Regions from separate parts of the Variovorax sp. DAIF25 genome, predicted to be linked through region 2. Evidence: predicted binding sites of a transcription regulator. Region 2 holds the regulator's gene; the other holds the start of a gene.

Region 1 (14,535 bases), 3.1 Mb from region 2:
GCGAGGCGATGCTGCAGCATGCCGAGCAGTTCGCGGCCGCCGGCATTCCCTTCGTGTTCGATCCGGGCCAGGGCCTGCCGATGTTCGACGGCGAGGCGCTCAAGCATTTCGTCGAGCTCGCGAGCTGGGTGGTGGTCAACGACTACGAAGGCAAGATGCTGTCGCAGCGCACGGGCTGGAGCCTGGCGGAGATCTCGCAGCGCGTGCGCGGCCTCGTGGTCACGCTCGCGGCCGAGGGCTGCGAGGTGTGGACGAACGGCGAACGCGAGCACGTGCCGGGTGTGGTGCCGACCGCGGTGATCGAGCCCACGGGCTGCGGCGACGCATGGCGCGGCGCGCTGCTGTTCGGCCTGGAAAAGGGCTGGCCGCTCGCGCAGTGCGCGGCACTCGGCAACCAGGTCGGCGCGCTCAAGATCGCGCAGCGCGGCCCGCAGAACTACCAGGTCGATCGCCAGGCACTCGGCCTGGCTTGACGGGCGATGGCGCGGCGGTGGATGCCGCCGCCTGGTCGTTTCGCGATCGTCTTGGCCCAATGAAAAAGCCCGACACCTTGCGGTGCCGGGCTTGATGCCTTTTCAGGGCTGCCGAGAAAACTCAGGGCTTGCTGGCCGTGGGAAACGGCCAGGCTGCCTGGGGATTCAGCGTCGTCTGCGCAGCGGGAGCGGGCGCAGCAGCGGCCTTGGCGGGTGCCTTGGCAGCCTTCTTCGCAGCAGGCTTCTTGGCAGCAGCGGCAGGCTTGGCAGCGGGCTTTTTCGCGGCTTTCTTGGCCGCAGCCTTCTTGGCAGGGGCCTTCTTGGCGGCAGCCTTCTTCGCAGGCGCCTTCTTGGCAGCGGCCTTCTTCGCCGGTGCCTTCTTCGCTGCGGCCTTCTTCGCCGGAGCTGCCTTCTTCGCCGGAGCCTTCTTCGCGACGACCTTCTTCGCGGCTACCTTCTTGGCAGCGACCTTCTTGGCCGGAGCCTTCTTGGCAGCGACCTTCTTGGCCGGAGCCTTCTTGGCGGCGACCTTCTTGGCCGGAGCCTTCTTCGCTACGACCTTCTTGGCCGGAGCCTTCTTCGCTGCGGCTTTCTTAGCCGGTGCTTTCTTTGCAGTTGCCATTTCTGTTTTCTCCTTGATCAAGTTGAAAAAATCAACCTATTGAAGCACTCCGCGCATGTTGGTAGCGCTGGAGTGATTCATGGTGTTGGATTCCGTGCTCCAGCACCATGAACACCTGAGCCCTCATCCATGCCGCGCTCTTCGGCGCAGTCGGTGGCAAGGGCAATTCTTGAATTCATTTATTGTTATCGAAATATTCAATCCCAGGAGAGCGCACCACCCGATTGGTATTCGATCACGCGGGTCTCGAAGAAATTGCGCTCTTTCTTCAGGTCAATCATCTCGCTCATCCACGGGAACGGATTTTCCTCGTTCGGGAAAAGCGTTTCGAGGCCGATCTGCTGCGCGCGCCGATTGGCGATGTAGCGCAGATAGCCCTTGAACATGGAAGCGTTCATGCCGAGCACGCCACGGGGCATGGTGTCTTCGGCGTACTTGTACTCGAGCTCGACGGCGCGCATAAACAGCGCCTTGATTTCTGCCTTGAACTCGGCCGTCCAGAGGCCGGGGTTCTCGAGCTTGAGCTGGTTGATCAGGTCGATGCCGAAGTTGCAGTGCATCGACTCGTCGCGCAGGATGTACTGGTACTGCTCGGCGGCGCCGGTCATCTTGTTCTGGCGGCCCAGCGCGAGGATCTGCGTGAAGCCGACGTAGAAGAAGAGGCCTTCCATCAGGCAGGCGAACACGATCAGCGACTTGAGCAGCGTCTGGTCGGTCTCGTGCGTGCCGGTCTTGAAGTTCGGGTCGCTGATCGCGTCGATGAACGGAATCAGGAACTGGTCCTTCTCGCGGATCGACGGCACCTCGTTGTAGGCGTTGAAGATCTCGCTCTCGTCCAGGCCGAGCGACTCGACGATGTACTGGTAGGCGTGCGTGTGGATCGCTTCCTCGAAGGCCTGGCGCAGCAGGAACTGGCGGCATTCGGGGGCCGTGATGTGGCGGTAGGTGCCCAGCACGATGTTGTTGGCGGCCAGCGAGTCGGCGGTGACGAAGAAGCCGAGGTTGCGCTTGACGATGCGGCGCTCGTCTTCGGTCAGGCCGTTCGGGTCTTTCCACAGCGCGATGTCGCGCGTCATGTTCACTTCCTGCGGCATCCAGTGGTTGGCGCAGGTGGCGAGGTACTTTTCCCACGCCCACTTGTACTTGAACGGCACCAGCTGGTTGACGTCGGTCTCGCCGTTGATGATGCGCTTGTCGGCGGCCCTGACGCGGCGCGTTTCAGCCGGAGCGCTGGCGCCGACGGATGCGGGCGCGGCCTGGCGGGCAGGCTGCTGCACGGGTTGCAGCGAAGGTTGTGCCATCGATGAAGCCGACACATCCACCGCACGGCCGGCGGCAGCGCCGGTCGAGGAGTGGTGATGCAAACCTTGTTGCATGTCCTTTGGCAAGGAGGGCTTGACTTCTTCGTCCCAGGTCAACATAGAAAAATCCAATGCTCAAATTATCCGAGCAACGATGTGAGTTGCAAAGTGCTCGTTCACATCGCACTCCATTTATGTGGTTGTTATGTTGCTCGCATGCATCGCGCGATGTCGGTCAATGCCTTCAAGTGGCCTCCGTCATCGCACGACATCGCATGCACCTCACTCTTCGTAGTGCAGCGCACCGCGCTGTGTTCGCGGTGCGCTGCGTGCATCACTGGCAGGCTTCGCAGGTCGGATCGTCGACGCCGCAGAAGGCGATGTCGGTCGCGGGGATCGCGCTCATCTGTGCCTTCGCCGCGGCGGCCGCTGCCTCGAGTGCGCTCATGCCCGACGGTGCGTCGTTGCCCGAGGACACCGCGTTGAGGCGGCCCGACTGCACCGTCGACTTCTCGGCGTGCGTCGCGCTCTGCGTGCGCAGGTAGTAGGTGGTCTTCAGGCCACGCAGCCATGCGAGCTTGTAGGTGTCGTCGAGCTTCTTGCCCGAGGCGCCGGCCATGTAGATGTTCAGCGACTGCGCCTGGTCGATCCACTTCTGGCGGCGCGCGGCGGCTTCCACCAGCCACGTCGTCTCGACTTCGAACGCGGTGGCGTAGAGCGCCTTCACGTCCTGCGGCACGCGGTCGATGGGACGCAGCGAACCGTCGAAGTGCTTCAGGTCCATCACCATCACGTCGTCCCACAGGCCCAGGCGCTTGAGGTCGCGCACCAGGTAGTGGTTGATCACGGTGAATTCGCCCGACAGATTCGACTTGACTGAGAGGTTGCCGAAGCAGGGCTCGATCGAGGCGTCCACGCCGATGATGTTCGAGATGGTCGCGGTCGGGGCGATGGCCACGCAGTTCGAATTGCGCATGCCGTCGGCCTTGATCTTGGCGCGCAGCGCGTCCCAGTCGAGGGTGGACGAGCGGTCGACCTCGACGTAGCCGCCGCGTGCCTTCTCGAGCAGGTCGAGCGAGTCGATCGGCAGGATGCCCTTGTCCCACAGCGAGCCCTTGTAGCTCGAGTACTTGCCGCGCTCGCGCGCCAGCTCGGTCGAGGCCCAGTAGGCGTGGTAGCAGATCGCTTCCATCGATTCGTCGGCGAACTGCACGGCTTCCTGCGAGGCGTAAGGAATACGCAGGTCGTACAGCGCGTCCTGGAAGCCCATCAGGCCCAGGCCGACCGGACGGTGGCGCAGGTTCGAGTCGCGCGCCTTCTTCACGGCGTAGTAGTTGATGTCGATCACGTTGTCGAGCATGCGCATCGCGGTCGAGATCGTCTTCTTGAGCTTCTCCTGGTCGACCTTGCCGTCCTTCAGATGCTGCAGCAGGTTGACCGAGCCGAGGTTGCAGACCGCGGTTTCGGTGTCGCTGGTGTTCAGCGTGATCTCGGTGCAGAGGTTCGACGAGTGCACCACGCCGGCGTGCTGCTGCGGCGAGCGCACGTTGCAGGCGTCCTTGAACGTGATCCAGGGATGGCCGGTCTCGAACAGCATCGTGAGCATCTTGCGCCAAAGGTCGGTGGCCTGCACGGTGCGGCTGGGCTTGATCTCGCCGCGCGCGGCCTTCTCTTCGTAGGCGACGTAGGCCTTCTCGAAGTCGGCGCCGAACAGGTCGTGCAGGTCGGGCACGTTCGAGGGCGAGAACAGCGTCCACGAACCCTTTTCCATCACGCGGCGCATGAACAGGTCGGGGATCCAGTTGGCGGTGTTCATGTCGTGCGTGCGGCGGCGGTCGTCGCCGGTGTTCTTGCGCAGCTCCAGGAACTCCTCGATGTCGAGGTGCCAGGTCTCGAGGTACGTGCAGACGGCGCCCTTGCGCTTGCCGCCCTGGTTCACGGCCACGGCGGTGTCGTTGACCACCTTGAGGAAGGGCACCACGCCCTGCGATTCGCCGTTCGTGCCCTTGATGTGGCTGCCGAGCGCGCGCACGCGGGTCCAGTCGTTGCCCAGGCCGCCCGCGAACTTCGAGAGCAGCGCGTTTTCCTTGATCGACTCGTAGATGCCGTCGAGGTCGTCGGGCACGGTGGTCAGGTAGCAGCTCGACAGCTGCGAGCGCAGCGTGCCGCTGTTGAACAGCGTCGGCGTGCTCGACATGAAGTCGAAGGACGACAGCACTTCGTAGAACTCGATGGCACGGGCTTCGCGGTCGATCTCGTTGAGCGCCAGGCCCATCGAGACGCGCATGAAGAAGGCCTGCGGCAGTTCGATGCGGCTCTTGCGCACGTGCAGGAAGTAGCGGTCGTACAGGGTCTGCAGGCCGAGGTAGTCGAACTGGTTGTCGCGCTCGGCCTTCAGCGCCGCACCCAGGCGGGGCAGGTCGTACTGCAGCAGCTTCTCGTCGAGCAGCTCGTTCTCGACGCCCTTCTTGATGAACGAGGGGAAGTAGTCGGCGTAGGCGGTGGCGCGGTCGGCCGGCATGACTTCGCGGCCGACGATCTCCTTGAAGATCGTGTGCAGCAGCAGGCGCGCGGTGGCGAAGGTGTAGTCGGGATCCTTCTCGATCAGCGTGCGGGCCGCGAGGATCGAGGCCTTGTAGACCTCGTCGAGCGGCACGCCGTCGTACAGGTTGCGCATCGTCTCGGCCACGATCGGCGCGGCCGTGATGCTGTCGCCCAGGCCCTGGCAGGCCGACTCGATCAGACCCTTGAGTTCGCCGAGGTCGAGCGCGACGCGTTCGCCGCGGTCGAGCACGTGCAGCGCGGGGGCCGCTACCTGCACATCCTGCTCGCCCTGCTTCGCGCGTTCCTGCGTGCGGCGTTCGCGGTAGAGCACGTAGGCACGCGCCACTTCCTGGTGGCCGCCGCGCATCAGGCCCAGTTCGACCTGGTCCTGCACGTCTTCGATGTGGAAGGTGCCGCCGCCCGGACGCGAGCGCACCAGCGCCTTCACGACGGCCTGGGTCAGCGCGTCGACGGTCTCGCGCACGCTGGCCGAGGCCGCGCCCTGGGTGCCATGCACGGCCAGGAAGGCTTTCATCATCGCGATCGCGATCTTGTTCGGCTCGAACGGGACCACGGCGCCGTTGCGGCGGATGATCTGGTAGTGCGCGAGGTTCTGTCCGGTGGGCGAACCGGCGGTGTCGCGGGGGGACTGGGGCGGCGTGGAGGGGATGGCACGCGCGGCGGTAGGTGTATTCAGTGCTGTTTGCATTCGCTTCCTCTCGGTTGGCAATTCTTGTTGGATGAGCGGCGCTGCTGGGGCCGCTTCGTCGGCTCTGAGGCCGGCCGGGACACACTATATCTAGGGTGCGGGGGGTGTACAACCCACTAGATGTAGCGTTTTCCTTCAGGCTTCAAGAGGGAGGAGAAAGCTGTTTTCGCGCTTCGCGGCCATCCATGCCGCATGAACAGTGGATCATCCTCTCGCAACCCACGCTCCATGCGGCTTGCGAGCCGATTTGGGCCTGCAAGGCGCATGGTTGCTACGCATCGCGCTTGCGAATGGAGCGATTGCTGCACTGCGAGCCCAGGGCATCGCACGGCGTGCAGCGATTGAAAAAATTAGCGCTCCACCACCTGCGAGGGAAACATGTGTGGACCCCAGCCGAGATGATCGCGCAGCCGATGCCAGTCGAAGCCGGCGCCGGGATCCTGCTTGCGGCCCGGTGCGATGTGCTCGTGGCCCGCGATGTGCGCGATCGGATAGTGCTGCGCGATCGCCGCCGCGAGGCTCGCGAGCGTCTCGTACTGCGCGTCCTCGAACGGCCCGCCCTCGAGGCCCTCGAGCTCGATGCCGATCGAGTCGTCGTTGCAGTTGTCCCGGCCGCGCCACGACGACACGCCCGCATGCCACGCGCGGTCGTCGCCGCTCACGAACTGCCAGAGCTCGCCGTTGCGGCGCACGTAGAAATGCGACGACACCTCGAGCCCACGAATGCTTTCGAAGTAAGGATGCGCGTCCCAGTCGAGCCGGTTGGTGAAGAGCCGTTGCACCGCGTCGCCGCCGTACTCGCCGGGCGGCAGGCTGATCGAGTGCAGCACGACGAGGTCGATGCGCTCGCGTGCCGGCGCGGGTCGCGGTCCGAAGTTGGGCGAGGGCAGCGGCTTCGCGAAGCGGTACCAGCCGTCGCGCCAGAGCGCATCGCCCGTGGCGGCACGCAGGCCGTCTTCAGTCGTCGACATGGCTGCTCGCGCCATCGTCGCCGTTGGGCGTGTTGATGCCCAGGCGCGCGATGCGATAGCGGATCTGGCGCAGGCTCATGCCCAGACGCGCGGCGGCCGCCGTGCGGTTGAAGCCGCTCTCGTGCAGCGCGCGCACGAGGATCTCGCGCTCCTGCTGATCGAGGTAGGCCTGCAGGTCGGAGGGCAGCGGCGTGGGCACCACGGGGCGCGGCGCGGGCGGCGGTGCGGCCACGACGGGCTTCGCGTCGAAGGCCTCGGGCTGCGCGAGCGCCGCCGCAGTCGTCGCGGTGTTCGTGGCCTGCGGCGCGGCAGGCCCGGGCGCGGCCGCCATCCAGCCGCCGCCTGCGCCATCCATCAGGTCGAGCTGCAGTTCGTCGCCGTCGTACAGCGCGACCGCGCGGTGCAGCAGGTTCTCGAGCTCGCGCACGTTGCCGTGCAGCGGATGCTGCGCGAGCTGCCGCAGCAGCGCGTCCGACAGGCGCGGCGCGGGCAGCCCGCCGTCCTGCGCGATGCGCGCGAGCAGCGCGACGCACAGCGCGGGCAGGTCCTCGCGGCGTTCGCGCAGCGCGGGCACCGCGATCTCGATCACATTGAGCCGGTAGAACAGGTCCTGCCGGAAACGGCCGGCCTGCACCTCGCTGTGCAGGTCCTTGTGGGTGGCGCTCACGATGCGCACGTCGACCGCGTCTTCCTGCGTGGAGCCGATCGGCCGCACGCTGCGTTCCTGGATCGCGCGCAGCAGCTTGGACTGCATCGCCAGCGGCAGGTCGCCGATCTCGTCGAGGAACAGCGTGCCGCCGCGCGCGGCCTGGAAGTAGCCGTCGCGGTCCTGCGCCGAGCCGGTGTACGAACCCTTGCGCGCGCCGAAGAATTCGGCCTCGAGCAGGTTCTCGGGAATCGCGCCGCAGTTCACCGCGACGAAGGGGCCGTCGCTGCGCTGGCTGCAGGCATGGACCGCGCGCGCCACCAGCTCCTTGCCGGTGCCCGATTCGCCGCGCACCAGCACCGGCGCCATGCCGCGCGCCACCTTGGCGATGCGCGACTTCACGAGCCGCATCGGCTCCGAATCGCCGACCAGCCGCTCGAGCGCGGAAGCGCCCGCGCTGCCCGCGGCGGCCAGCGCCGACGTGCCGTCGCTCGCATCGGCGGCCTTGGCCGGGCGCGCCGCGGCCTGCGCGACCGGTGGCGGCTGCTGTGCCTGCACCGCGGAGGCGACGACCGCGCGGAACTGCTTCAGGTCGACCGGCTTGGTGAGGTAGTCGAAGGCGCCGGCCTTCAGCGCCTCGACCGCGTTCTCGGCCGAGCCATAGGCGGTCATCACCACGCAGCGCTCGCTGCGCTGGTTCTTCTGGATGCGCTGGATGATCTCCATGCCCTGGCCGTCAGGCAGTCGCATGTCGGTGATCACGGCGTCGAAGCGCGTGGCCTCGAGGTGCTGCCAGGCTTCGGAGACGCTGCCCGCGGCCTCGACCCGGTAGCCTTCGCGCAGCAGCGTGAGTTCGTAGAGCGTGCGAAGGTCGGGTTCGTCGTCGATGACGAGGATCTGCGCGGGACGCTGGGAGGGCGGATGGGAGCTGCTCACGCCGCTATTGTGTCAGCCGGTTTTCGCTCGCGGCGAAGCCGACGAAGAATTCGTTGCCCTCGGGCGCCTCGCCCGCCAGCGCGCGCCGCTCGTAGCCGATGGCCGCGCCGTGGCGCCGGCACAGCTCGCGGCACAGGAACAGGCCCAGTCCGCTCGAGCGGCTTTCCGACGAGAAGAAGGGTTCGAACAGGTGGCGCTGCACGGCCGGTTCGAGCGGTGCGCCGTCGCTCCAGACCTGCAGGGTCGGCCGGCCCGGGCTGCCCGCGCGCTGCAGCGTGGTCACGACCTGGATCGCGCCCTCGCGCAGGCTCGCGTAGCGCGCCGCGTTGTCGAGCAGGTTCACCAGCAGGCGGCGCAGGTGCTCGACGTCGAAGCGCACCTCCACGCCCGGCGCGTCGAGCACCACGGTCACGCCCTTGCGCTGGGTCTGGCGCATCCATTCCTCGGTCAGCGCCTGCACGGTGGGGTCGAGCACCACCTGCTCGCCGAGCGACAGCACGCGCTGCTGGCGTGCGCGCGAGACGTCGAGCACGTCGTCCACGATGCGCGCCAGGCGCTGCGCGTTGTGCTGCACCATGTGCGTGAGCTTGCGGTGCGCGGGGTCGGTCAGGTCCTCGTTGAGCAGCGCGCTGGCCTGCGTGATGGCGGCCAGCGGGTTGCGGATCTCGTGCGCGACCGCGGCCGACATGCGGCCCATGGCGGCCAGCTTCTCGGTGCGGATGCGGGCCTCGAGCTCGCGCAGGTCCTGCAGGAACATCACGCACAGGCTGCCCATGCGCTGGTCGCTCGAGGGCGTGAGGCGGGTGCGCACGCGCACCTCGCGCGCCGCGCCGCGCGCCTGCGCGACCGGGATCTCCTCGGACTGCGATTCGCGGCGCGCATAGGTCTGGCGCGCCAGCGCGGCCAGCGCATGCCAGGCCGGCTGGGCATGCAGCGGAAAGGGCAGCCGCAACTGGCCCAGGCCCTGGCCCAGGATCGCGTCGGCCGCCGGGTTGGCCGCGTGCACCAGGCCCTCGGCATCGATCACCAGCACGCCTTCGCTCAGCGTCTCGATCACCAGGTCGTTGACCTGTGCCTGCATCTGCGCGCTGCTGCGGTTGTGCTGCGACACCGCCTCTTCGCGCGCCAGCCGGCGCGCGAGCTCGTGCGCCAGCAGCGCCACCACGAACAGCCCGGTGCCCGTGAGCGCCGCCTGCACGAAGCGCGCGGGCGAGTCGCCGGGCTGCTGCACCCAGTGCCAGGCGGCATCGGCCAGCAGCAGCAGCGTGACGGTGGCGGTGGTGCCCATGCTCACCATCACCGTGCCGAGCACCGCGCTCATGAGCACCGGCAACGCGAACAGCGGCGTGTAGTTGATGTTGCCGCCCTGCGTGACCTGCAGCGCCGCGAAGACCGCGAGGTCGACGCCGGTGCTCAGCATCCAGGCGGCGCCGAAGCCGCGCATCGGCGGCTCGAAATGCACATAGCGCGCACCCAGCGCGGCGGCCGCGAGGTAGCTCGCCGACAGCACCACCGCCACCGGCTGCATGGTCTGGCCGAGCGCGAAGCTCACGCCCTGCAGCAGCACCAGCACCAGCGCGACGAAGCAGCGCGCGCCCATGAAACCGCGCCACAGCCGCAGCAGCGCGGCGCTCTCGCGCGCGCCGGGCTCCAGCACGTCCCAGTCGGTGACCGGTTCGCCGCTGGCCCAGAGGGAGGAGCTGCTGCCCATCGCTGCGACGAAGCCGGCTCGGCGCCGTTCAGGCGCGCTCGGCGACCTGCCGGTGCGCGGCGCTGCAGTAGGGGGTGCCGTCGGTACCGCGCACCGCGTCGCTCGCGGGCAGGTGCAGGCCGCAGTGGGCGCAGCGCACCATCGCCTGCGGCGCGCCCACCGCGGGCGGCGCGGCGGGACGCGGCGTGCGGGCGGCGCGCTCCTGCATTTCTTCGCGGCGGTTCTTGCGCCAGAGCCAGATCGCGACCCAGACCACCGCGAGGACGAGAAGGTATTTCATGAGGTGTCTTCAGGCCGGCGGACGCGCCAGCACCACTTCGAGCACGAAGCGCGAGCCCACGTAGGCCAGCAGCAGCAGCGCCGAGCCCGCGTAGAGCACGCGCCGCGCGGTGCGACCGCGCCAGCCGAAGCGCGCGCGGCCGATCAGCAGCACCGCGAAGCTGATCCAGGCCAGCACCGAGAAGGCCGACTTGTGGTCCCACTTCCAGGCCCGGCCCGCGGCGCCGTAGAGCTGTTCGCTGAACAGCAGCCCGGCCAGCAGCGTGGCCGACAGCAGCACGAAGCCGGCCGTCACGAAGCGGAAGGTGAGGCGTTCGAGCGTCAGCAGCGGCACGCCGCCCTGCGGTTCGGTGGCCAGGCGGATCTGCTTCTCGGCGCGGGTCGTGAGCCAGGCGTGCACCACCGCGGCGGCGAACAGCCCATAGGAGGCGATGCCCAGCGCCAGGTGCAGCGGCAGCCAGGGCGAGGCCGACACGTGCAGCGGCGTGCCGGGAAAGAGGATCGCGAGCAGCACCGCCGCCGCGCCGAGCCAGGCCAGCGCGCGGCGCACCTGCAGCTGCGGGTACATGCGGCTTTCGACCGCGTAGACGGTGAGCACCAGCCAGGCCGTGACCGACAGGGCGGGCGCGAAGCCGAAGCGGGGTTCGTGGCCGACCAGGCCATGGCCGAGCACCGCGGCATGCAGCAGCCAGGCCAGGCCGAGCGCCCACTGGGTGGCCTGCCGGCTCAGCCGGGCGCCTGCGGCGGCGGCAAAACCGTAGGCGGCCGCGGCGGCGATGCCCAGCGCCACGCCGAGTGGGGAGGGGATCGCTAAAATCATCGATCGGAGTTTAGCCGCTCACCCTTGCATTTCCGGGTGCCGCGCGCCAGCTTCCCTCCTACCCGTCTCCCGCGACTTCTCCCATCCGTCCCGCCGCAGCGGGGCAGCAAGCAAGGCATCCCCTCCATGGCCAGCGCTCTCACCGAAAAATTCTCCCGCCTCGTCAAGACGATGAGCGGCCAGGCGCGCATCACCGAAAGCAACGTGCAGGACATGCTGCGCGAAGTGCGCATGGCGCTGCTCGAAGCCGACGTGGCGCTGCCCGTGGTGCGCGACTTCGTCGCCCGCGTGAAGGAAAAGGCGCTCGGCCAGGAAGTGCTGGGCTCGCTCAAGCCGGGCCAGGCGCTGGTGGGCATCGTCAACCGCGAGCTCGCCGCCACCATGGGCGAGGGCGTCTCGGACATCAACCTCGCGGCCCAGCCGCCGGCGGTGATCCTCATGGCCGGCCTGCAGGGCGCCGGCAAGACCACCACCACCGCCAAGCTCGCCAAGCACCTGATCGAGAAGCGCAAGAAGAAGGTGCTCACGGTCTCGGGCGACGTCTACCGGCCCGCCGCCATCGAGCAGCTCAAGACCGTCACCAAGCAGGCCGGCGCCGAATGGTTCCCGAGCACGCCCGACCAGAAGCCGCTGGACATCGCGCGCGCCGCGCTCGACCACGCCAAGCGCCACTTTTTCGACGTGCTGCTGGTCGACACGGCCGGCCGGCTCGCGATCGACGAGGTGCTGATGGCCGAGATCCAGCAACTGCACGGTGCGCTGAACCCGGTCGAGACCCTGTTCGTGGTCGATGCCATGCAGGGCCAGGACGCGATCAACACGGCGCGCGCCTTCAAGGAGGCGCTGCCGCTCACCGGCATCATCCTGACCAAGACCGACGGCGATTCGCGCGGCGGCGCGGCGCTGTCGGTGCGCCAGGTCACGGGCGTGCCGATCAAGTTCGCGGGCGTGAGCGAGAAGATCGACGGCCTCGAGGTGTTCGACGCCGAGCGCCATGCGGGCCGCATCCTGGGCATGGGCGACATCGTCGCGCTGGTCGAGCAGGTCACGGCCGGCGTCGACGTGGCGGCGGCGCAGAAGCTCGCGGCCAAGGTCAAGAGCGGCGCGGGCTTCGACCTCAACGACTTCCTCGGCCAGCTGCAGCAGATGAAGCAGATGGGCGGTCTCTCGAGCCTGATGGACAAGCTGCCCACCCAGATGGCGGCCAAGGCCAGCGAGGCCGACATGACGCGCGCCGAGCGCGACATCCGCCGCAAGGAAGGGATCATCCAGAGCATGACGCCGCTGGAGCGCCGCAAGCCCGAGCTGCTCAAGGCCACGCGCAAGCGCCGCATCGCGGCCGGCGCGGGCGTGCAGGTTCAGGAAGTGAACCGCCTGCTCAACGAGTTCGAGCAGATGCAGGGGATGATGAAGAAGATGAAGGGCGGCGGCCTCATGAAGATGATGAAGAAGATGGGCGGCATGAAGGGCATGGGCGGGATGGGTGGTCCCGGCGGTCCGAAGCTGCCGTTCTGAGCCGCGTACATATATAGAGAGATGGACGAAGCCCGCCGGGGATGACCCGGCGGGCTTCGTCGTCTTCAGGTCTGCACCTCGTAGACCGTCGCATGCGCCTCGATCGGCGTCGGCAGCTCCCAGCGGTGCAGCATGCGCTCGATGCCCGCGTTCGACAGCGTCGTGTCGCGCTCGCGGTTGCGGCGCATCAGCTCGGCATGCGGCACCTCGAGGTACACCAGCTCGATCCGGGCGTGGTAGGCCCACAGCAGGTCCAGCGTCTTGGTGCGCATCTGCTGGCTCAGGTGGGTGGCGTTCCAGACGAAGTGTTCCTGCCTGCGCAGCAGCGCCTTCGCCTGGTCGACCGCGTGGTGCGCGGCGAGCCCGTCGTTCTCGCCGTGCTTCAGGCCCAGCCCGGCGCGCGCATCGTCGAAGGACACGACCGGCCAGCCCTTGCGCTGCCGCGCCACCCAGTGGTTCTTGCCGCTCGCGGGCAGGCCGCACATCACCGTCACGCGCGAGCCCGGGTTCTGGAACAGCGGGTAGTCGGGGCTGGTGTCGGCGCCGCGGAAGTAGGCCAGGCGCGTGTGGGCATCGACCATCTGCCGCGGGCCGTCCCAGCAGCCTTCCTCCTGCGCGAGCTGCTCGAACAGCGCGATGTCGGCCAGGCTGTCGGAGCGCTTCTCGTAGTGCCGTCCCAGCATGTCGCAGCGCGCCACGCAGCAGAGGTCGGGCAGGCTCAGTTCCCACGACAGCCGATGCACCAGCCGCTCGGGCCGCTCGCCCTTGCGCGAGGCGAAGGCATGGAACGGCAACTGATGCACCGCGACGATCCGGCACACGGCCTCGCGCAGCGCGAAGGGCACGCGTGCCTTCCACATCAGCACGCGCACGTCGACCGCGCCGCGGCGCGAGTGGCCGGGCTGGCCGATGCGGCCGCTGGCCGCGTCGATCACCGTGGTGTCGGGCTTGGCGATGTCGTGCAGCAGGCAGGCCATGAACAGCACGAAGCGGCCGTCGGCATCGGCGCGCCGGTAGTGGTCGTCCTGCAGCAGCGCATCGAGCACCATGCGTGTGTGGAGGCCGACGTTGCCCTCGGCGTGGTAGTACGGATCCTGCGGCGTCTCCTCGAGGCGCAGCAGGCCCGGCAACAGTTCGCAGCAGCGCGCCCAGTCGGCGCCCTCTCCGGGCGCGGGCACCAGCGTGCGAAGTTCGTCGAAAGTCATCGCGGCCTCCCGGTGGTCGTGAGTTCGGCGGGATCGCGCAGCGTGCGCAGTCCCAGGTCGTGCCAGCCGAGCGGCGGCACCGGCGCATGGAGGTCCGCGCCCGGCGCCAGCCGGTTCGGCAGCAGCGGTCGGCGGCTGTGGTGCGAGCCCGAGTCGAGGATGGTCTGGACGAAGTCCGGGCGCACCCACTTGTAGCGGCCCGTCACCTGGCCGTCCGACTCGGTCTTGAGGTACAGGCCCTCCGCCAGGTCCGACAGGTCGGTCTGCTGCCGCGCCAGCGCGAGCGGCTGGCCTTCGTCGGCCACGGCCTGTTCGAAGGCCGAGCGCCAGCCGGTGCTGCGCGCGAGCGAGGGCCGCACGAGCGAACGCAGGGCCTTCGGCTGGCGTGGCATCGCGCCCTCGTAGAGCACCGGCACCGACAGCACCGGGCCGCCCGCGAGCAGCGCCTGCCGCGCCGGCGTCGAGAGAAAGCGCTGCGCCTGGCGGTCGTAGAGATCGAACTCCAGGAAGAAGGCCGGCAGCCGGTCGTACCAGCAGCTGTGCTTGGCGAAGCACCATTCGCCGTACATCACGTAGCGGTCCTCGAGCCGTTCGAGCAGCGCCGCCTCGTGCGTGGCGGCCCAGTGCTTGAACAGGTTGAACTGGCGCTCGCCGGCACCGCCCGCGAGGTAGTGGCCGCGCGACTGCAGCAGCAGCTCGCCGGCCGCGCTGAACGACACGGCGGCGTTCGCGCCATCGAGCTTTTCCTCGATGACCACGTGCAGTCCGTGCAGCGCCGCCAACGGCGTCTGGCCGTCGTCGCT
Region 2 (14,535 bases):
CGTGGCCGCGTTGGCCTCGGCCTCGCCCTTCTTGGTCAGGCTCAGCAGGTTGAGCTGGCCGTTCGGATCGACGATCACGCGGGCGAAGAAGTCGGTCAGCGTGGTCTCGCGCACGTCGACGGTGGGCGCCGCATTGGGCGCCAGGCCCACCTGCAGGCCGCGCAGGCTCAGCGTCTTCCAGCTCAGCAACTGGTTGTTGTTGCGGTCGAAGCCCGGCGACTGGGTCAGCGACACGCTGTTGGCGCGGAAGTCGTCGAGCGCGGTGTCGCCCGCCAGCTTGACGGTCATGCCCGCCGGGGCGGTCGCGTAGTCCACGCTGCCGCGGTAGCTGACGAAGGCCCGGCGGATGTCGACGTTGAGCGCGTCGGCGTAGTAGGCCTTGAAGGCATGGGCCGGGAACGAGGCCACCTCGAGCCGGCCTTCGGCGGCCAGCGGCTTGAGCACGATGTGGCCCTTGTAGTCGAAGCGGCCCGGATCGGCGCGGCGGCCCGAGCCGATGCGGCCCGACACCTGCAGCGGCGACTTGGTGGCGGTCTCGGGCGCGAGCTTCTCGGCATTGAGCTTGAAGGCCGTGATCTCGACCGCGACCGGCGTGGCGCTGGCCTTGTCGGCATACGAGAGGCTGCCGTTGTCGACCGCGAACGTGCCGACGGTCAGCGCCCAGGGCTTGGTGTTGGCGCCCGGCGGTGCCGATTCGGGGCCGCTGCCGGCCGGCTTGGGCGCGGCCACCTTGGCCTCGGCTTCGGGCTTGCCGCCCGCAGCGGCCGGCGTCTTGAGCCAGCGCTCGAACATCCAGCGCTTCTCGCTGTCGCGCTCGATGCTGACCTTGGGATTGGTGGCGGTGAACGAGCCCACGGCCAGCGTGTGCTTCGCCATGTCGACCTCGGTATCGCGCAGCTCGAAGCGGCCGACGCTCGCGAGCGCGGTCTTGGCCTGGGTCAGCGCCAGGTTGTCGGCCGCCACCCGCCTGGCCTTGAAGCGCAGGTCCGGCGGTGCCCAGGCGACGTCGATTTCGCCGCTGAGCTTGCCGTCGAGCGTGGGTTCCAGGCTGTGGGCCAGGTAGGGCGCGGCCAGCGAGAGCGGCAGCGCGTCGACCTCGGTCTGCACGTCGGCCGCCTTGTCGGTGCCGCTGCCCTTGAACTTGAGCGTGGCGCCGCCGACCGCGGTGCTGCCGCTGAACTGGGCCGGCTTCTCCATCGGCCAGGTGAGGGCCGTGACGTCGATGCCGAGCTCGGTGACGTCGATTGCCGCGCCGGGCTGCACGGTCTCGTCGCGCCAGCCGATGCGCCCGCCGCTGAGGGCGACCTTGTCGACCTGGACCTTGAGCGTGGGCTTCGGTGCCGCCACGCCCGCTGCGCCGCTCGCGGCACTGGCGGGCGGTGCCGGCGGCTTGGCCGCGACCACCTTCTCGGTCTGGCCCGTGGCCGGATCGCGCGCCATCAGGTTGAGCTGGCCCGAGGCATCGCGCGCCACCACCAGTTGCGGGCTCGCCAGCGCGACCTCGCTGAGATGGAACACCGATTCGAGCGGCCGCACGTCGGCCAGCGCGAGCTTGAGCGAGTCGAAGGCCAGCAGGTCGCGCCCGCGCGCATCGGCCAGCTTGGCGCCGTGCGCCTCGACCGTGCCGGTGACCTTGAGGCCGACCGTGGTGGCCTGCTGGAAGTCGATCTTGAGGTCGGCGTCGAGGCTGCCGGCCTGCAGCTGCACCGGCAGGCCGCCCGGGATGTAGCCCAGGTACGGCGCGAGGTCGAGCCCCTTGAACTGCACGTGGGCGTCGGTCTTGCGGCTGGCGGCGAAGGGCGTGGTCAGCGCGGCCGAGTCGAACTTGCTGCCGTTGAGCGCGAAGGCCAGCTTGGGCTCGGTGTTGACCTCGCGCTGCGAGGCCAGGTTGCTGAGGAACGGCACCTTGAGCACGAAGTCGCGCAGCTCATGGCGGCGCTTGACGGTCTGGTCGTCGAAGTCGACCGCGCCCTCGGTGATCGCGATGTTGTAGATGGCGAAGCGCGCGGGCTCGGCCTTGGGGTCGGGCGGCGGGCCGGAGGCCAGCTTGGCCAGGATGTCGTCGATGTCGTACTTGCCGTCGGCCTGGTGGGTCAGCAGGATGGCCGGCGCTTCCACCGTCACCGCGTCGATCACGGGCGCGAGCCGGAACAACGACTGCAGCTCGGCATCGGCATAGATGCGCCGCACGGCGACCTGGGTGTTCTTGCCGTCGGCGGTGGCGATGCGCAGGTTGTTGAGCGTGAGCTCGAGGGTCCAGGGCTTGAAGCCGATGCGCTCCACCGTGACCTGGCGGCCCAGCTTCTCGCTCGCGATCTTCTGCAGCTGGCTCTTGGCGATCGGCGGCACCGCCAGCCAGGCCAGGACCCAAAGGCCCAGAAGCACGAGCAGTGCAACGATCCCGCGTCGCACCCATTTGTTCTTTCTCAAGCTCTGTATCGAGGCGGCAGCATTCATTCGCGCGAGTGTGCCCCAAACAGGTGGCAAGCCAGAAACAAGAAAGCCCGGCAACGCGACGAATGTCATGTCACCGGGCTTGATGGCGGGCATACACCCATTGCCATCGTTTCGCTCGACCGGAAGTCAATGGTTCCTGTCGTGCTGGCAGCAAGAGATTGCCGCCGTGGATCCTCCGCCGTTCGAGCCCGCGGCTTGCACCGTGACTGCCTGGCTTCGGAAAGCACCTGAAAACCTCAGGCCTGTTCAGCTTAGGCGCCCCTTCCCGGCTTTTCAAACCCGATTTCTCAAGGGATTTCCCTTAAGAAGGATGCGGTCCCGGACACGGATTTGAAACATTTGTTCGACACTTTTAAGAATTAAGACTGAATTCCTTATGCTTGACCGGGTATTTAGCAACGATAGAATCCCGCCTGCTCCGATCGCCCGACGCGACGGAACCACCCTGTATCCGCTGCCGACTCCCCCCGGCTTGATCAGACGGCCGCGCACCTTATCCCCCTGAGCGCGGAATCTGATTGGTACCAATCCAAGCGCCGCTGCCTCCATCCCATCGCCCTTCCCGGCGCTGCGACAGGTGCCGCACAGAAAGGAAGAGCGATGAACAAGGCGTTTGATGCCACGGCCCGCGGGCTGAGGACCTTCGTGTCCGATGTGGCAGACGGCTTTTTTGAAATCACGCACAACGGTTTCGCCCTGCTGGGCCTGGCCATCGTGTTCGCGGTCCTCGCCCTCGTGGCGCGGCCCGACCTGCGCCATCAAGGCGAGGAACAGCTCATGGGCTGGCTGCAGTCGCGCAAACCCGCGCCCGAAGCCACCGACCTCGAGCCGACCGCGATCGAGCGCACGACGGCCGCGAGCCCCGGCGACCTGCCCAAGCAGCAGGCCGCCGTGGCTTACTGGCTCAGCAAGAAGTACCGCGTCGCGGCCGAGCCGCTGAGCGTGCTCGTGGCCGAGGCCTACAACATCGGCAAGCACACCAAGCTCGATCCGACGCTGATCCTCGCGATCATGGCGGTCGAGTCCAGCTTCAACCCGTTCGCGCAGAGCCAGGTCGGCGCGCAGGGCCTGATGCAGGTCATGACTCGCGTGCACGGCGACAAGTACGAGCCGGCCGGCGGCACGCTGACCGCCTTCGACCCCGTGACCAACATGCGGGTCGGCGTGAAGGTGCTGCAGGAATGCATCGCCCGCGCCGGTTCGCTCGAAGGCGGCCTGCGCTACTACGTGGGCGCGGCCAACCTCGAGGACGACGGCGGCTATGCCGGCAAGGTGATGGCCGAGCGCGAGCGCCTGCTGCAGGTGGCCAGCGGCCGCGCGCCCTCGCCGTTCGCGCCGACGCCGCCGGTGCTGCGTCCGCAGCCGCTGCCCCTGCCGGTGGTGGCCCCGGCCAAGCCCGACGAGGCGACCGAGCCGGCCAACGGCCCCACGCCGCCCAAGGTGGCGCTGCTGTCGGCCGTGTCCTGAATCTCCTTTCGCCCGCCGCCGGGCCGGTCCGATCCGCTACACTCGACCGGGTACGCGACTGGCGATAGGCGCGGTGCCGACAAGGCACCCGCGCTGACGTGGACTACCACTGGGAAGCGTACCGCCTGCGACGTCGCTCCAGACGCGCAGGCGATCAGCCGTTCGCCTGGGCAGCCCTTGTTTGGTTGAAGAACAAGGACCTCGTCTTCAAAGGACTGCCATGTACCAACGCAACATCCTGGTCGAACAGACCGATCCCGAAATCTGGGCTGCCATCCAGGCCGAAAACGCGCGCCAGGAACACCACATCGAGCTGATCGCGAGCGAGAACTACGCCTCGCCGGCCGTCATGGCCGCGCAGGGCTCGCAGCTCACCAACAAGTACGCCGAGGGCTACCCGGGCAAACGCTACTACGGCGGCTGCGAGCACGTCGACGTGGCCGAGCAGTTGGCCATCGACCGCGTGAAGCAGATCTTCGGCGCCGAAGCGGCCAACGTGCAGCCCCATTGCGGCGCGTCGGCCAACGAGGCCGTGCTGCTGGCCTTCCTGAAGCCCGGCGACACCATCATGGGCATGAGCCTGGCCGAAGGCGGCCACCTGACCCACGGCATGCCGCTCAACATGAGCGGCAAGTGGTTCAACGTGGTGAGCTACGGCCTGGACGCCAACGAAGCCATCGACTACGACGCGATGGAACGCAAGGCGCACGAGCACCAGCCCAAGCTGATCATCGCGGGCGCCTCGGCCTACTCGCTGCGCATCGATTTCGAGCGCTTCGCCAAGGTGGCCAAGGACGTCGGCGCGATCTTCATGGTCGACATCGCCCACTACGCCGGCCTGGTGGCCGCGGGCGTCTACCCGAACCCGGTGCCGCACGCCGACATCGTGACCTCGACCACCCACAAGAGCCTGCGCGGCCCGCGCGGCGGCATCATCCTGATGAAGTCGCAGCACGAGAAGGCGATCAACAGCGCGATCTTCCCGGGCCTGCAAGGCGGCCCGCTGATGCACGTGATCGCCGCCAAGGCGGTGGCCTTCAAGGAAGCGCTGTCGCCCGAGTTCAAGGCCTACCAGCAACAGGTGGTCAAGAATGCCCAGATCGTGGCCGAAACGCTCACGCAGCGCGGCCTGCGCATCGTGAGCGGACGCACCGAAAGCCACGTGATGCTGGTCGACCTGCGCGCCAAGGGCATCACCGGCAAGGAAGCCGAGGCCGTGCTGGGCAGCGCCCACATGACCATCAACAAGAACGCGATCCCCAACGACCCCGAGAAGCCGATGGTGACCAGCGGCGTGCGTGTCGGCACGCCGGCCATGACCACGCGCGGCTTCAAGGACGAAGAGGCCCGCATCACCGCGAACCTGATCGCCGACGTGCTCGAGAACCCGCGCGATGCCGCGAACATCGACGCCGTGCGCGCCAAGGTCCACGCGCTGACCAGCCGCTTCCCGGTCTACCGCTGACCCCGAAGAAGAAGCCCTGACCGCATGAAATGCCCTTTTTGCGGTCATCTCGAAACGCAGGTCGTCGAGACCCGCGTTTCGGAAGACGCCGACTTCGTGCGCAGGCGCCGCCAGTGCGGTGCCTGCGACAAGCGCTTCACCACCTACGAGCGCCCCGACGTCAACTTCCCGGTCGTCGTGAAGAAGGATGGCAGCCGCGCCGACTTCGACTCGACCAAGGTCCGCGCCTCGATGATGCTGGCGCTGCGCAAGCGGCCGGTGAGCATCGAGCAGATCGACAACGCGCTGCTGCGCATCGAACAGAAGCTGCTCGCCAGCGGCCTGCGCGAAATCGAGTCGACCAAGGTCGGCGAACTCGTGATGCGCGAACTCAAGAAGCTCGACAAGGTGGCCTACGTGCGCTTCGCCTCGGTCTATCGCAGCTTCGAGGACGTGGACGAGTTCCGTCAGTTGCTGCGCGACATTTGAGCCGCGGCGTGTCAACGCCGGGCCGAGGGACGGCCGCTACCCGCCGCCCTGCCCGCACACACCCGTTCCGCATTCCCCCGCCCGGTCGGGGTTGCAACTGCGGGCCCGCCCCGACGCCGAGAGGACGATGGCCGCGCGCCGCCCCGTCTCGGCCCTGAACGCGAGGCAGCCCGCGCCGAAGCCCGCATGGCGCACCCGCCGCGAGAAGCCGTTGCCGTCGTAGTGCACCCCTTGCGCCAACCCGCCGCCCAGTTCCCGGTCGACCGCGATGCCCGGCGGCAGCCCGTCGAAGCGACGCAGCACGCGCGGTGCGTGGTCGCCACCGGCATCGGCCACCACCACCCAGCCCGCATCCCAGCCCGCGCCGCCTTCGGCCAGCACGCTGACCGGCTCGCCCCGTCGGATCGCCTCGATCCGCGCCATCCCGAGCGCTGCCACGAAGGCCTGCGATGCGGCTGCCAGCCTCTGATGGAGCAGCAGCGCGCGAAAACCCGGCACGCCGACGGCGGCCAGGATGGCGACGATGGCGATCACGGTGAGCAGCTCGATCAGCGTGAGCCCGCGCGAGCGTCCCGCGCGCTTCATTGCCAGCACCGCGCACGCTGCGCGCCATCGCAGCCGCGGCCGCCCGTGCTGTCCAGCCACAGGTTGCCGACCGGCGGGTCCGAGAAGCCGGGCTTGAGCCGCGCCGAGAGCCGCAGGCAGTCGTCGAGGCTGCGCTGGCCGTCGCAGTGCTCGCTGCGCACGAGGTACTTGCCGCCCTGCCCGCTCTCGGCGGAATCGCCTTCGTAGCGCCGGTAGTGGCCATCGACGGTGAAGTGGCGCTCCTGCTGCTGCATCTGCGCGAGCAGCGCCGACCGCGCCTCGGCGCGCCAGCCCCGGTGCACCGCATCGACGTAGGAGGGAAAGGCGATGGCCGCGAGGATGGCGACGATCGCGAGCGCGATCAGCACTTCGACCAGGCTCCATCCGAGGGCCGCGCCCGCTCGATGGCCGTGGCGGGAGATCATGGCCGTGTCCTTTGCGGGTCCGGCACCTGGCGCCAGTTGAGACGGCCGGCGCGGCGCGACACCGTGGCACCGTCGGGCGGCTGCGCGACCGACACCGCCGTGCCCTTGCGGGTGCCGGGGCTGAGGACCGAGAGCCGCCGCGTCTCGACGCGCCGACCGGCCGGATCGGCGGCACCGTAGGACGCATCGCCCTGCTGGACCACGAAAGGCGCACCGAGCAGCCCCGCCTCCGAGGGCGCGCAGGTGCCGCCCTTGGACAGGCCGGTCATCGCGTCCACGGCGCAATTGCGCCCACCGCCTTCGCCGCAGGCCGCCTGCGGCGGAATCAGCGTGTTGAAGAACAGGCGGCCGTCGGCCAGCACGGACCGCTCGACCTGGCGCTCGCCCTGGTCGCGCGACGCCGGCAGGTCGAGGTACCAGCCGCGCCGCCGTGTCGTCGCGCGGTCGAAGGCGCCGTAGACGAAAGCCTGGCCCTCGATGGCCGTCAGCCCGCCCTCGATGGGCCGTGCCTGCCGCGACGCCAATTGGGTCCGCGCCTCGCCCGCACGGATCGGCGTGCCCGTGTCCTGCACCGCATACACGGTCTGGACGCCGCGCCGCGAGGCGCCGAGGTCCGCCGGCTCGACGAACTGACCGGTGCCGAACAACACGATGCCACCGCCGCCGGGCCCGAGCCCCACTTCCGGCGGCACCGTGATCGGCTGGCGCCGGCTGCCCGCGCCGCCGTCCATCGCGACCATCAGCGGCGCACCGCCGAAGCCGAGCGCGTTGGCCTCGCTCCAGGGCGCATCGCGCTCGAAGTCGAACTTCCACAGATTGCCCTGGGTATCGCCGGCATAGAGCCAGCGGACCGTTCCGTCGTCGGCCGCATGGTCGCCGGGCGCGCTCGCGAGCGCATTGACCAGGCTGTCAGCGGCGGGCCGGGGCAGCAGGATCTTGTGATAGTCGAGACCGCGCCGCCAGGGCGTTCCGGCCGGCTTGTCGAGCGACAGCAGGAACAGCGCGGCGCGTTTCTCGGAGTTGCGGTTGTTGAAGCCCGAGGGCACGACCGCGAACCAGGCATGGGTGGCCGGGCGGCCCGCCGTCGCGGCTTTGGTGCGGAACTTCAGGATACGCGGCGGCTGCATCAGGTGGCCCATGTCGAGGTCGTCGGCACTGCCGAACTCCCACAGCACCTTGTCGGCCGAGAAGGCCCGCGGATCGCTGACATCGAGCGCGAAGACACCGGTGGCGCCCGCGCCCAGGCCCGAGACCAGCACGCTCTTCCACGGGCCGTTCGCCATGCGCGCCTCGGCCACCGTGGGCGTGCCGTCGACATAGGCGCGATGCGCGCCACCGGGCTGCGCGAGCTGGCCCAGCGCGGGAAACAGCAGTCGCGGGACGTAGCCGAAAAGCTCCTCGCCCGTGCGCGCCGAGAAGGCATGCAGCATGCCGTCGTTGGCACCCAGATAGACCGCGGGCTCGCGCTGGCGATGCGTGGCGAGGAACGCCGGGTAGCCGGCCTCGCGCGGGGCGGGATCGGGCGCGCCGACGTACACCGGGGCCGCATGCGCGACATCGCCCATCACCGAGTCGCGCACGCGGAAGCGGCCGCCCGCGAACGAGGCTTCGTTTCGGCGCTCGCCGCGCAGGTAGTTCAGGCGGTCGCGGGCCAGGGTGTCGGTGGCCCCGGCAGGCATCGGGGATGCGGGTTCGGTCGCCGTGCGCAGCGAACGCCGCAAGGGCTCGTCGAGCGCCTCCCATTCGAAGGGAATGCCGTCGCCTGCCGTCGACAGCGTGAAGATCTTTCGCGGCGCCGATGCACCGGATTTCTCCACGCGTGCATCGAGCAAGGCGCCCGCATCCCACGACGGCGTGTCGGCCACGCGCAAGGCGCCCGTGTCGGGATCGGTGAACAGGCGAAGCGACAGCAAGGTGCCAGCCCAGCGCCGGCTGTCGGAGCGCGAGCGATAGAGGCTCGCGCCGGCCGCGCTCACCGCGTTCGAGGAGATCGCAGCTGTGGCATTCGCGCCCAGCGGCGGCGCGGTGGCACGGCGAAGCACGCGGCGCAACGCATCCGCCGTCGATCGCGCATCGCTGGCGAGGAAGTAGTTGGCCGGCATCGGCTGCCCGTCATGGTCGAGCCCTTCCGCCCATTCGGCGTTGCCGAACTGCGCCGACATGCCCGCAGCATCCGGGGCTCCGAAGAGCGCGATGGTCCGGAACGGATTGCCGTCGCCGTTGCGGTCGACGAATCCACCGTACTTGGCCGCCAGATACGGTGCGCTGCCGCGCTGGCGCATGCCCACCACGGCACTGCGGTCGGCATCCAGGTCGATCGCGAACGTCTGCACGCGCGCATCGGGATGGTCGCCGCGGATCCGCTGCGTGTGCGCCCAGTAGGCGAGTCCCGCCATGCCGAAGGCGCCATGGGCCGCGCCCGCCTTCCGATTCTCGAAAGCACCGACGAGCCGGGCCCAGTACGCGGTGTCGGGCGAGAAGGCCGCACTGCCCGAGCCCGGCGCCAAACCATCACGCCCGGTGTCGAGGTCGCCGATGTTCAGGATGTGATGTCGCTGGCAGTTCCCGAGCACCGGGTCCGCGGGCATCGGCAGCTTCGCCTGCAGGTAGCGCAGCGATTCATGGAACAGCTCGCCCGCGGGATCGAAGCGCGCGTAGTCGCCCGAGCGTCCGAAGCGGTTCACCGCCGCGATGACACCCTGCGCGGTGCCCGCGGGGTCGCCACGGAACACACCGGTGCGCGCATCCCATTCGGCCCGCGGGTTCTCGACCCGGTCGAACGCGGCATCGGTCTTCTCCGGCCCGATGGACTTCATCGCTTCGCGCAGTACACCGCCATGGCGCCTGGGATCGTTGCCAGGCAGGTAGCCGAACACGGCGAAACGCGCGTCGCCCGCATGGGCCTGCAAGGCGCCCACGGGTTTGTGATGCCCGCTGGGATAGGCGGCGCAAAGATCGCGGCGCACGGCGGCCTCGTCGGCGGCGCAGACTTCGACGCGCGCGAAGTAGAGTTCGGCCCCAGCCGCCGAGACGCAGCCGCGGTCCGCATCGGTGCGCGTGTCCGCATCGACGACCAGCCGATCCCCGCAGTTCCGGATGCGCAGCGTGTCGTCCGCGCGAAGGCCGCTGCGCGGAGTCAACCGCTCCAGATGCCCGCGCACGGTCTTGACGGGAAGCTCGACGCCAGCCCCGATCGGCCAGGTCGCTCGCTGCAGCACGGTCCGCTCCGGCCTGTCCACCACGCGGTCGCCGCCGGTCAGCGCCATGCGCAGCTGATCGAGCGGCGATGCCGTGGCCCAGTTCAGCAGATTGCCGCTCCACTGGCCGCGGCAGGCGATCTCGCCACCGGCGAGCGTGGTGGCCGTTGCCGTGCGTCGGAAGTAGCCCTCGACACGCAGGTAGTCGTAGCAGCCCTTCGCATCCCAATAGCCTTCGTAGACCTTGGCGGGCTCGAAGCCGCCAAGGTACGCCGGTCCCGCGTTCGAGGCCTTGATCGACAGGTCGATCACGATGTTGGGATCGGGCTGACCGGCCAGCGCGTGGACCGGCACGCTGGTCAGCAGCGCATCTGGCGGCGTCGTGGATGCGATGCCGGCCCCTGCCGGCGCGCTCCACGTCGTACAGAAAACGAGGGCGATGCACACGATGAATGCGCGAAACGAGGGCATGACAGTCCGATCAGGTGGAAGGAGAGGAAGCGTCGGCACAGCCGGGACTCGCCGACGGCTTGGCCAGCGTGGTCTGCAGCAGCACCCGCGTCTCCTCGCGCGGCCCGAAGCCGATGGCGGTGACGCGGAAGACATGCGTCGCGACGCCCGCGCTCGCGCTGTGCAGCACGCCCTGCGGGCCGCTGCCCCGGCTGCGCAGGGCCTCGACGACATAGCGCGGCGCGCGCACGGACAGACCACCGGCACCGGTGGCATAGACCTGCCCCGTGAAGCGGCCATAGGCCACCGACCGGCTCGCATCGGGTGCGAAATCGACCTGCGTCCATACCGGCGGGTCGCCCACCGGCGCGGCCGCGCAGAGTCCCAGCCGTGTGCCGGTCCCGGCGCAATCGACGACGAAGGCCGAGACATCGCGGCCGTCGAACAGGCACAGCCGCTGCGCCGCATGGTCGTTGGGCCCGAGCACGTCGCGCTCGGCATCGAGCAGCGCGGCCTCGGCCGCCTGGAAAGCCACCTCGGTGTCGCGGTCGTTGCGCGCGATGCGCTCGCCGACCAGCGCGTTCTGCGCCGCGGCGAGGCCGAGCACCGACACCACGAGCAGCAGCATCAGCACGACGATCAGCGAGAAGCCACGAGAGGCGGAAGACCGGTTCATGGCGCGGCCTCGCGTTGGCTGTTTCGCAGCGCCACCGTGAAGCTCGCGACACGCCGCAGCCGCCCGTCGGCCGCGGGCCGGAAACGCGCCGCCGGGAACTCGGGGCCGAGCGGATAGAGCTGCGCCTCCTCGGGCCGGGGCCAGTGGCCCGGCCGTGCGCTGCGCGCCACCATCCCGATGCGCAACGCCACCACCTGGCGCCAGGCCGCGTGGCCCAGCGACGACGTGGCCGCCACCGCATCGAGCTGCGCGGCATCGAGCCACTGCTCGGGCGTGCCGTCGCCATCGAGGTCGCGGCCGAACAGCACGCGGAACACCTCGATGCCGCGCGCCAGCGGCTCGGACCGGAAGTTGCCGCGCCGGTCGCCGCGGTATTTGCAATAGAGCTCGGGCTCCCCGTCGGCCGCCTCGGCGACATGGAAGATGCTCCAGGCCCGGTCGGCCGGCGTGGCGGTGCCGGCGCTCGGCGCGGGCTGCGCGAAACCCATGCAGTCGACCAGGGTGCCGTCGGCCTCCGTGGCGCTGCCGTCGTCGTCGGTGCGCGAGCTGCCGGCAAATCGCACCAGCAGCGAATCGCTGTCGTTCACGCCGCGTGCGTTGTGCCTCCCATAGCTTTCGCCGCTGGCGCCGACGCGCGTGTTGCGAGCACCGACGATGTCGAGGTCGAGGGGATCGCTCCCGGCGGCCGTGACCGTATCGCCGGCCGCGCGATCGGCATAGCCGGCCTGCCGCACCGTGCGCCGCACGACGAAGGCGGCGAAGCGCAGCGACTCCTCCACCGTGCGGGCCTCGGACTCGGCGACGAACAATTGCCGGCTGCCGCCGAAAGCCAGCATGGCCGCGAGCACCACCACCAGGCCGAGCGCCAGCGCGACCATCAGCTCGACCAGCGACACGCCACGCAGCCGCGCGCGCCCTGCGGGTTCGACACGCTCAGCCACCGCGCGGCCCCTCGCTGGCCTGCGCGGGCATCAGCGGCATCGCGAGCCGCGGCGGTGCCGATGCCCCCGCGCGATGCTGCGCCTCGCTCGCGTTGCGCGGCAACCAGCCGAGCTTGACGACCAGCAACGGTCCGTCGGCCTCGCAGTCCCAGGCATGGGCACCCGCTGCGTCGTTCCATGGATTGCCGTCGAAGCAGACCGTGATGCGCGCGCCCGGCAGGGCCTTCGCGGCGCGGCGCTTCCATGCCTGCATGTCCCAGCGCGCGAGGTCCTCGGGCCTGCAGGCGGCGCCGGCCGCCGCGCAATCGGTGACGCCCGCCTCGCCCGCGGCAGACCCTGCCGTCCATTGCGCCACGAGGTAGCCATTGGCCGCATCGCGCCGCCCCGCCACGGCCCGGTTGAGCCGCGTCTTCTCCGACAGCTCTCGCACCAGGTTCAGCGCCGCGCCGAAGTTCGCGGCCTCGCCGCTCGCGCGCACCGCCTGCAGCAACATGGCCGCCGCGCCGAGCAGCCCCAGGCTCAGCAGCGCGATGGACACCAGCACCTCCACGAGCGAAAAGCCCGCGGCGGCATGCGCCGTTCGATTCGACCTTGCCATATCCGTCCTCCCCCTGTTCTCTTCCGGTGTCGCGTGTCTCGCGATCGAACGGCAAGCGTACGAGTGCACCGGGCGCGAGCGCCGCGCCGTCCATCCGCATTCGCGCGCCGCTCGTATGATCCCGACGCACCCCTGTCAACTTTTCCTCGCGAAGCCTCCATGCCCTCCCCCGAACACGACGCGCAGCACATGGCGAGCGCCCTGCGCCTGGCCGCGTCGGCGCTGCTGATCACCGACCCGAACCCACGCGTGGGCTGCGTGATCGCCGATGCGCAGGGCCGCGTGCTCGGCCAGGGCCACACGCAGAAGGCCGGCGGCCCGCATGCCGAGGTGATGGCGCTGCGCGATGCGGCGGCACAGGGGCATCCGGTCGCGGGCGCCACCGCGTACGTCACGCTCGAACCCTGCGCCCACCATGGCCGCACCGGCCCGTGCTGCGACGCGCTGATCGCGGCCGGCATCGGCCGCGTGGTCGCCTCGCTCGCCGATCCCAATCCGCTGGTCGCGGGCCAGGGCTTCGAGCGGCTGCGCGCGGCGGGCGTGGCGGTCGAGGTGGGCCCAGGCGCCGAGGAAGCGCGCGAACTCAACCTCGGCTTCCTCTCGCGCATGGTCCGCAAGACTCCCTGGGTGCGCATGAAGGTCGCGGCCTCGCTCGACGGCCGCACCGGCCTCGCCAACGGCGTGAGCCAATGGATCACGGCCGAGGCCGCGCGCGCCGACGGCCACGCCTGGCGCGCCCGGGCCAGCGCGGTGCTGACGGGCGTCGGCACGGTGCTCGAGGACAACCCGCGCCTGGACGTACGGCTGGTCGAGACGCCGCGCCAACCGCACCTGGTGATCGTCGACAGCCACCTGCAGACCCCGCCCGACGCTCATCTTTTCATAGCAGGTCGCACGGTCTGGATCTACGCGGCGGTGCGCGACGAAGCCCGCGCCGCGGCGCTCGAGGCCCGCGGCGCCACGGTCAGCTGCCTGCCGAATGCCCACGGCAAGGTCGACCTGCCCGCGCTGCTGCGCGACCTCGCGGCGCGCGGCGTCAACGAGCTGCACGTGGAATCGGGCCACAAGCTCAATGGCTCGTTGCTGCGCGAGGGCTGCGTCGACGAGCTGCTGGTCTATCTCGCGCCCAAGCTGATCGGCAGCGGTCTGGACATCGCGAGCCAGATCCACGCCGACGGCCCGCTGCTCTCGCTGGCCGGGGCGCTGCCGCTGGCATTCCGCTCGGCCGACATGATCGGGCCCGACCTGCGGATCGTGGCGCGCGTGGCCGGCCGGGACGCTTTCTGACGCCGCCCGCGGCGCGCCGGCTGCCGTCCACAGCCGCCCGGCGAGACGCCCGCGCGACCGCGCCGGCGGTCCCGAAGTGCCAGGAAATGCCGCGGGCCTTCCGGACCTGCGAAAATGCGCGGATGTTCACCGGAATCATCACCGGCGTGGGGCGTATCGCCGCCATCCACGACCTCGGCTCCTCCTCCTCCCACGGCAAGAGACTCGGCATCGCGGCGCCCGACGGCTACCTCGACGACGTCGGCCTCGGCGACAGCATCGCGCTCAACGGCGCCTGCATGACCGTCACCAGTTTCGACCCCGCGCAGAGGCTTTTCACCATCGACATCTCGGCCGAGTCGCTCGACAAGACCGCGGGCCTGACCGAGGAAGGTGCGCGCATCAACCTCGAGAAGGCGCTGCGCGCGAGCGACCGCCTCGGCGGCCACATCGTCTCGGGCCATGTCGACGGCATCGGCACCGTGAGCCGCTTCGAGCCCGTGGGCGAGAGCTGGGAGCTGCGCGTGGTCGCGCCGCAGG

Evidence for each region. Region 2 encodes NrdR, which represses ribonucleotide reductase genes. Its sites were predicted from a motif close to CACNANATNTNGTG; they were not measured.
Region 1: R0232_RS05885 (ribonucleoside-diphosphate reductase subunit alpha) is a predicted target of NrdR. The motif match lies at 5,732-5,745, and genes of this name have one in related genera.

Annotation. Positions count from the first base shown of each region.
Region 1 is NZ_CP136636.1:1,295,493-1,310,027, forward strand. It holds gene R0232_RS05870 (carbohydrate kinase family protein) at 1-473, shown strand, start outside; gene R0232_RS05875 (histone H1-like DNA-binding protein) at 595-1,095, opposite strand; gene R0232_RS05880 (ribonucleotide-diphosphate reductase subunit beta) at 1,293-2,516, opposite strand; gene R0232_RS05885 (ribonucleoside-diphosphate reductase subunit alpha) at 2,731-5,649, opposite strand; gene ampD (1,6-anhydro-N-acetylmuramyl-L-alanine amidase AmpD) at 6,000-6,620, opposite strand; gene R0232_RS05895 (sigma-54-dependent transcriptional regulator) at 6,607-8,202, opposite strand; gene R0232_RS05900 (two-component system sensor histidine kinase NtrB) at 8,207-9,523, opposite strand; gene R0232_RS05905 (PP0621 family protein) at 9,942-10,193, opposite strand; gene R0232_RS05910 (cytochrome C assembly family protein) at 10,203-11,012, opposite strand; gene ffh (signal recognition particle protein) at 11,139-12,527, shown strand; gene R0232_RS05920 (AAA family ATPase) at 12,593-13,732, opposite strand; gene R0232_RS05925 (RNA ligase family protein) at 13,729-14,535, opposite strand, start outside.
Region 2 is NZ_CP136636.1:4,386,796-4,401,330, forward strand. It holds gene R0232_RS20350 (DUF748 domain-containing protein) at 1-2,457, opposite strand, end outside; gene R0232_RS20355 (lytic transglycosylase domain-containing protein) at 3,058-3,924, shown strand; ZMP/ZTP riboswitch at 3,969-4,103, shown strand; gene glyA (serine hydroxymethyltransferase) at 4,145-5,389, shown strand; gene nrdR (transcriptional regulator NrdR) at 5,414-5,857, shown strand; gene R0232_RS20370 (GspH/FimT family pseudopilin) at 5,894-6,442, opposite strand; gene R0232_RS20375 (type IV pilin protein) at 6,439-6,867, opposite strand; gene R0232_RS20380 (pilus assembly protein) at 6,864-10,535, opposite strand; gene R0232_RS20385 (pilus assembly PilX family protein) at 10,546-11,190, opposite strand; gene R0232_RS20390 (PilW family protein) at 11,187-12,131, opposite strand; gene pilV (type IV pilus modification protein PilV) at 12,124-12,729, opposite strand; gene ribD (bifunctional diaminohydroxyphosphoribosylaminopyrimidine deaminase/5-amino-6-(5-phosphoribosylamino)uracil reductase RibD) at 12,889-14,016, shown strand; gene R0232_RS20405 (riboflavin synthase) at 14,139-14,535, shown strand, end outside.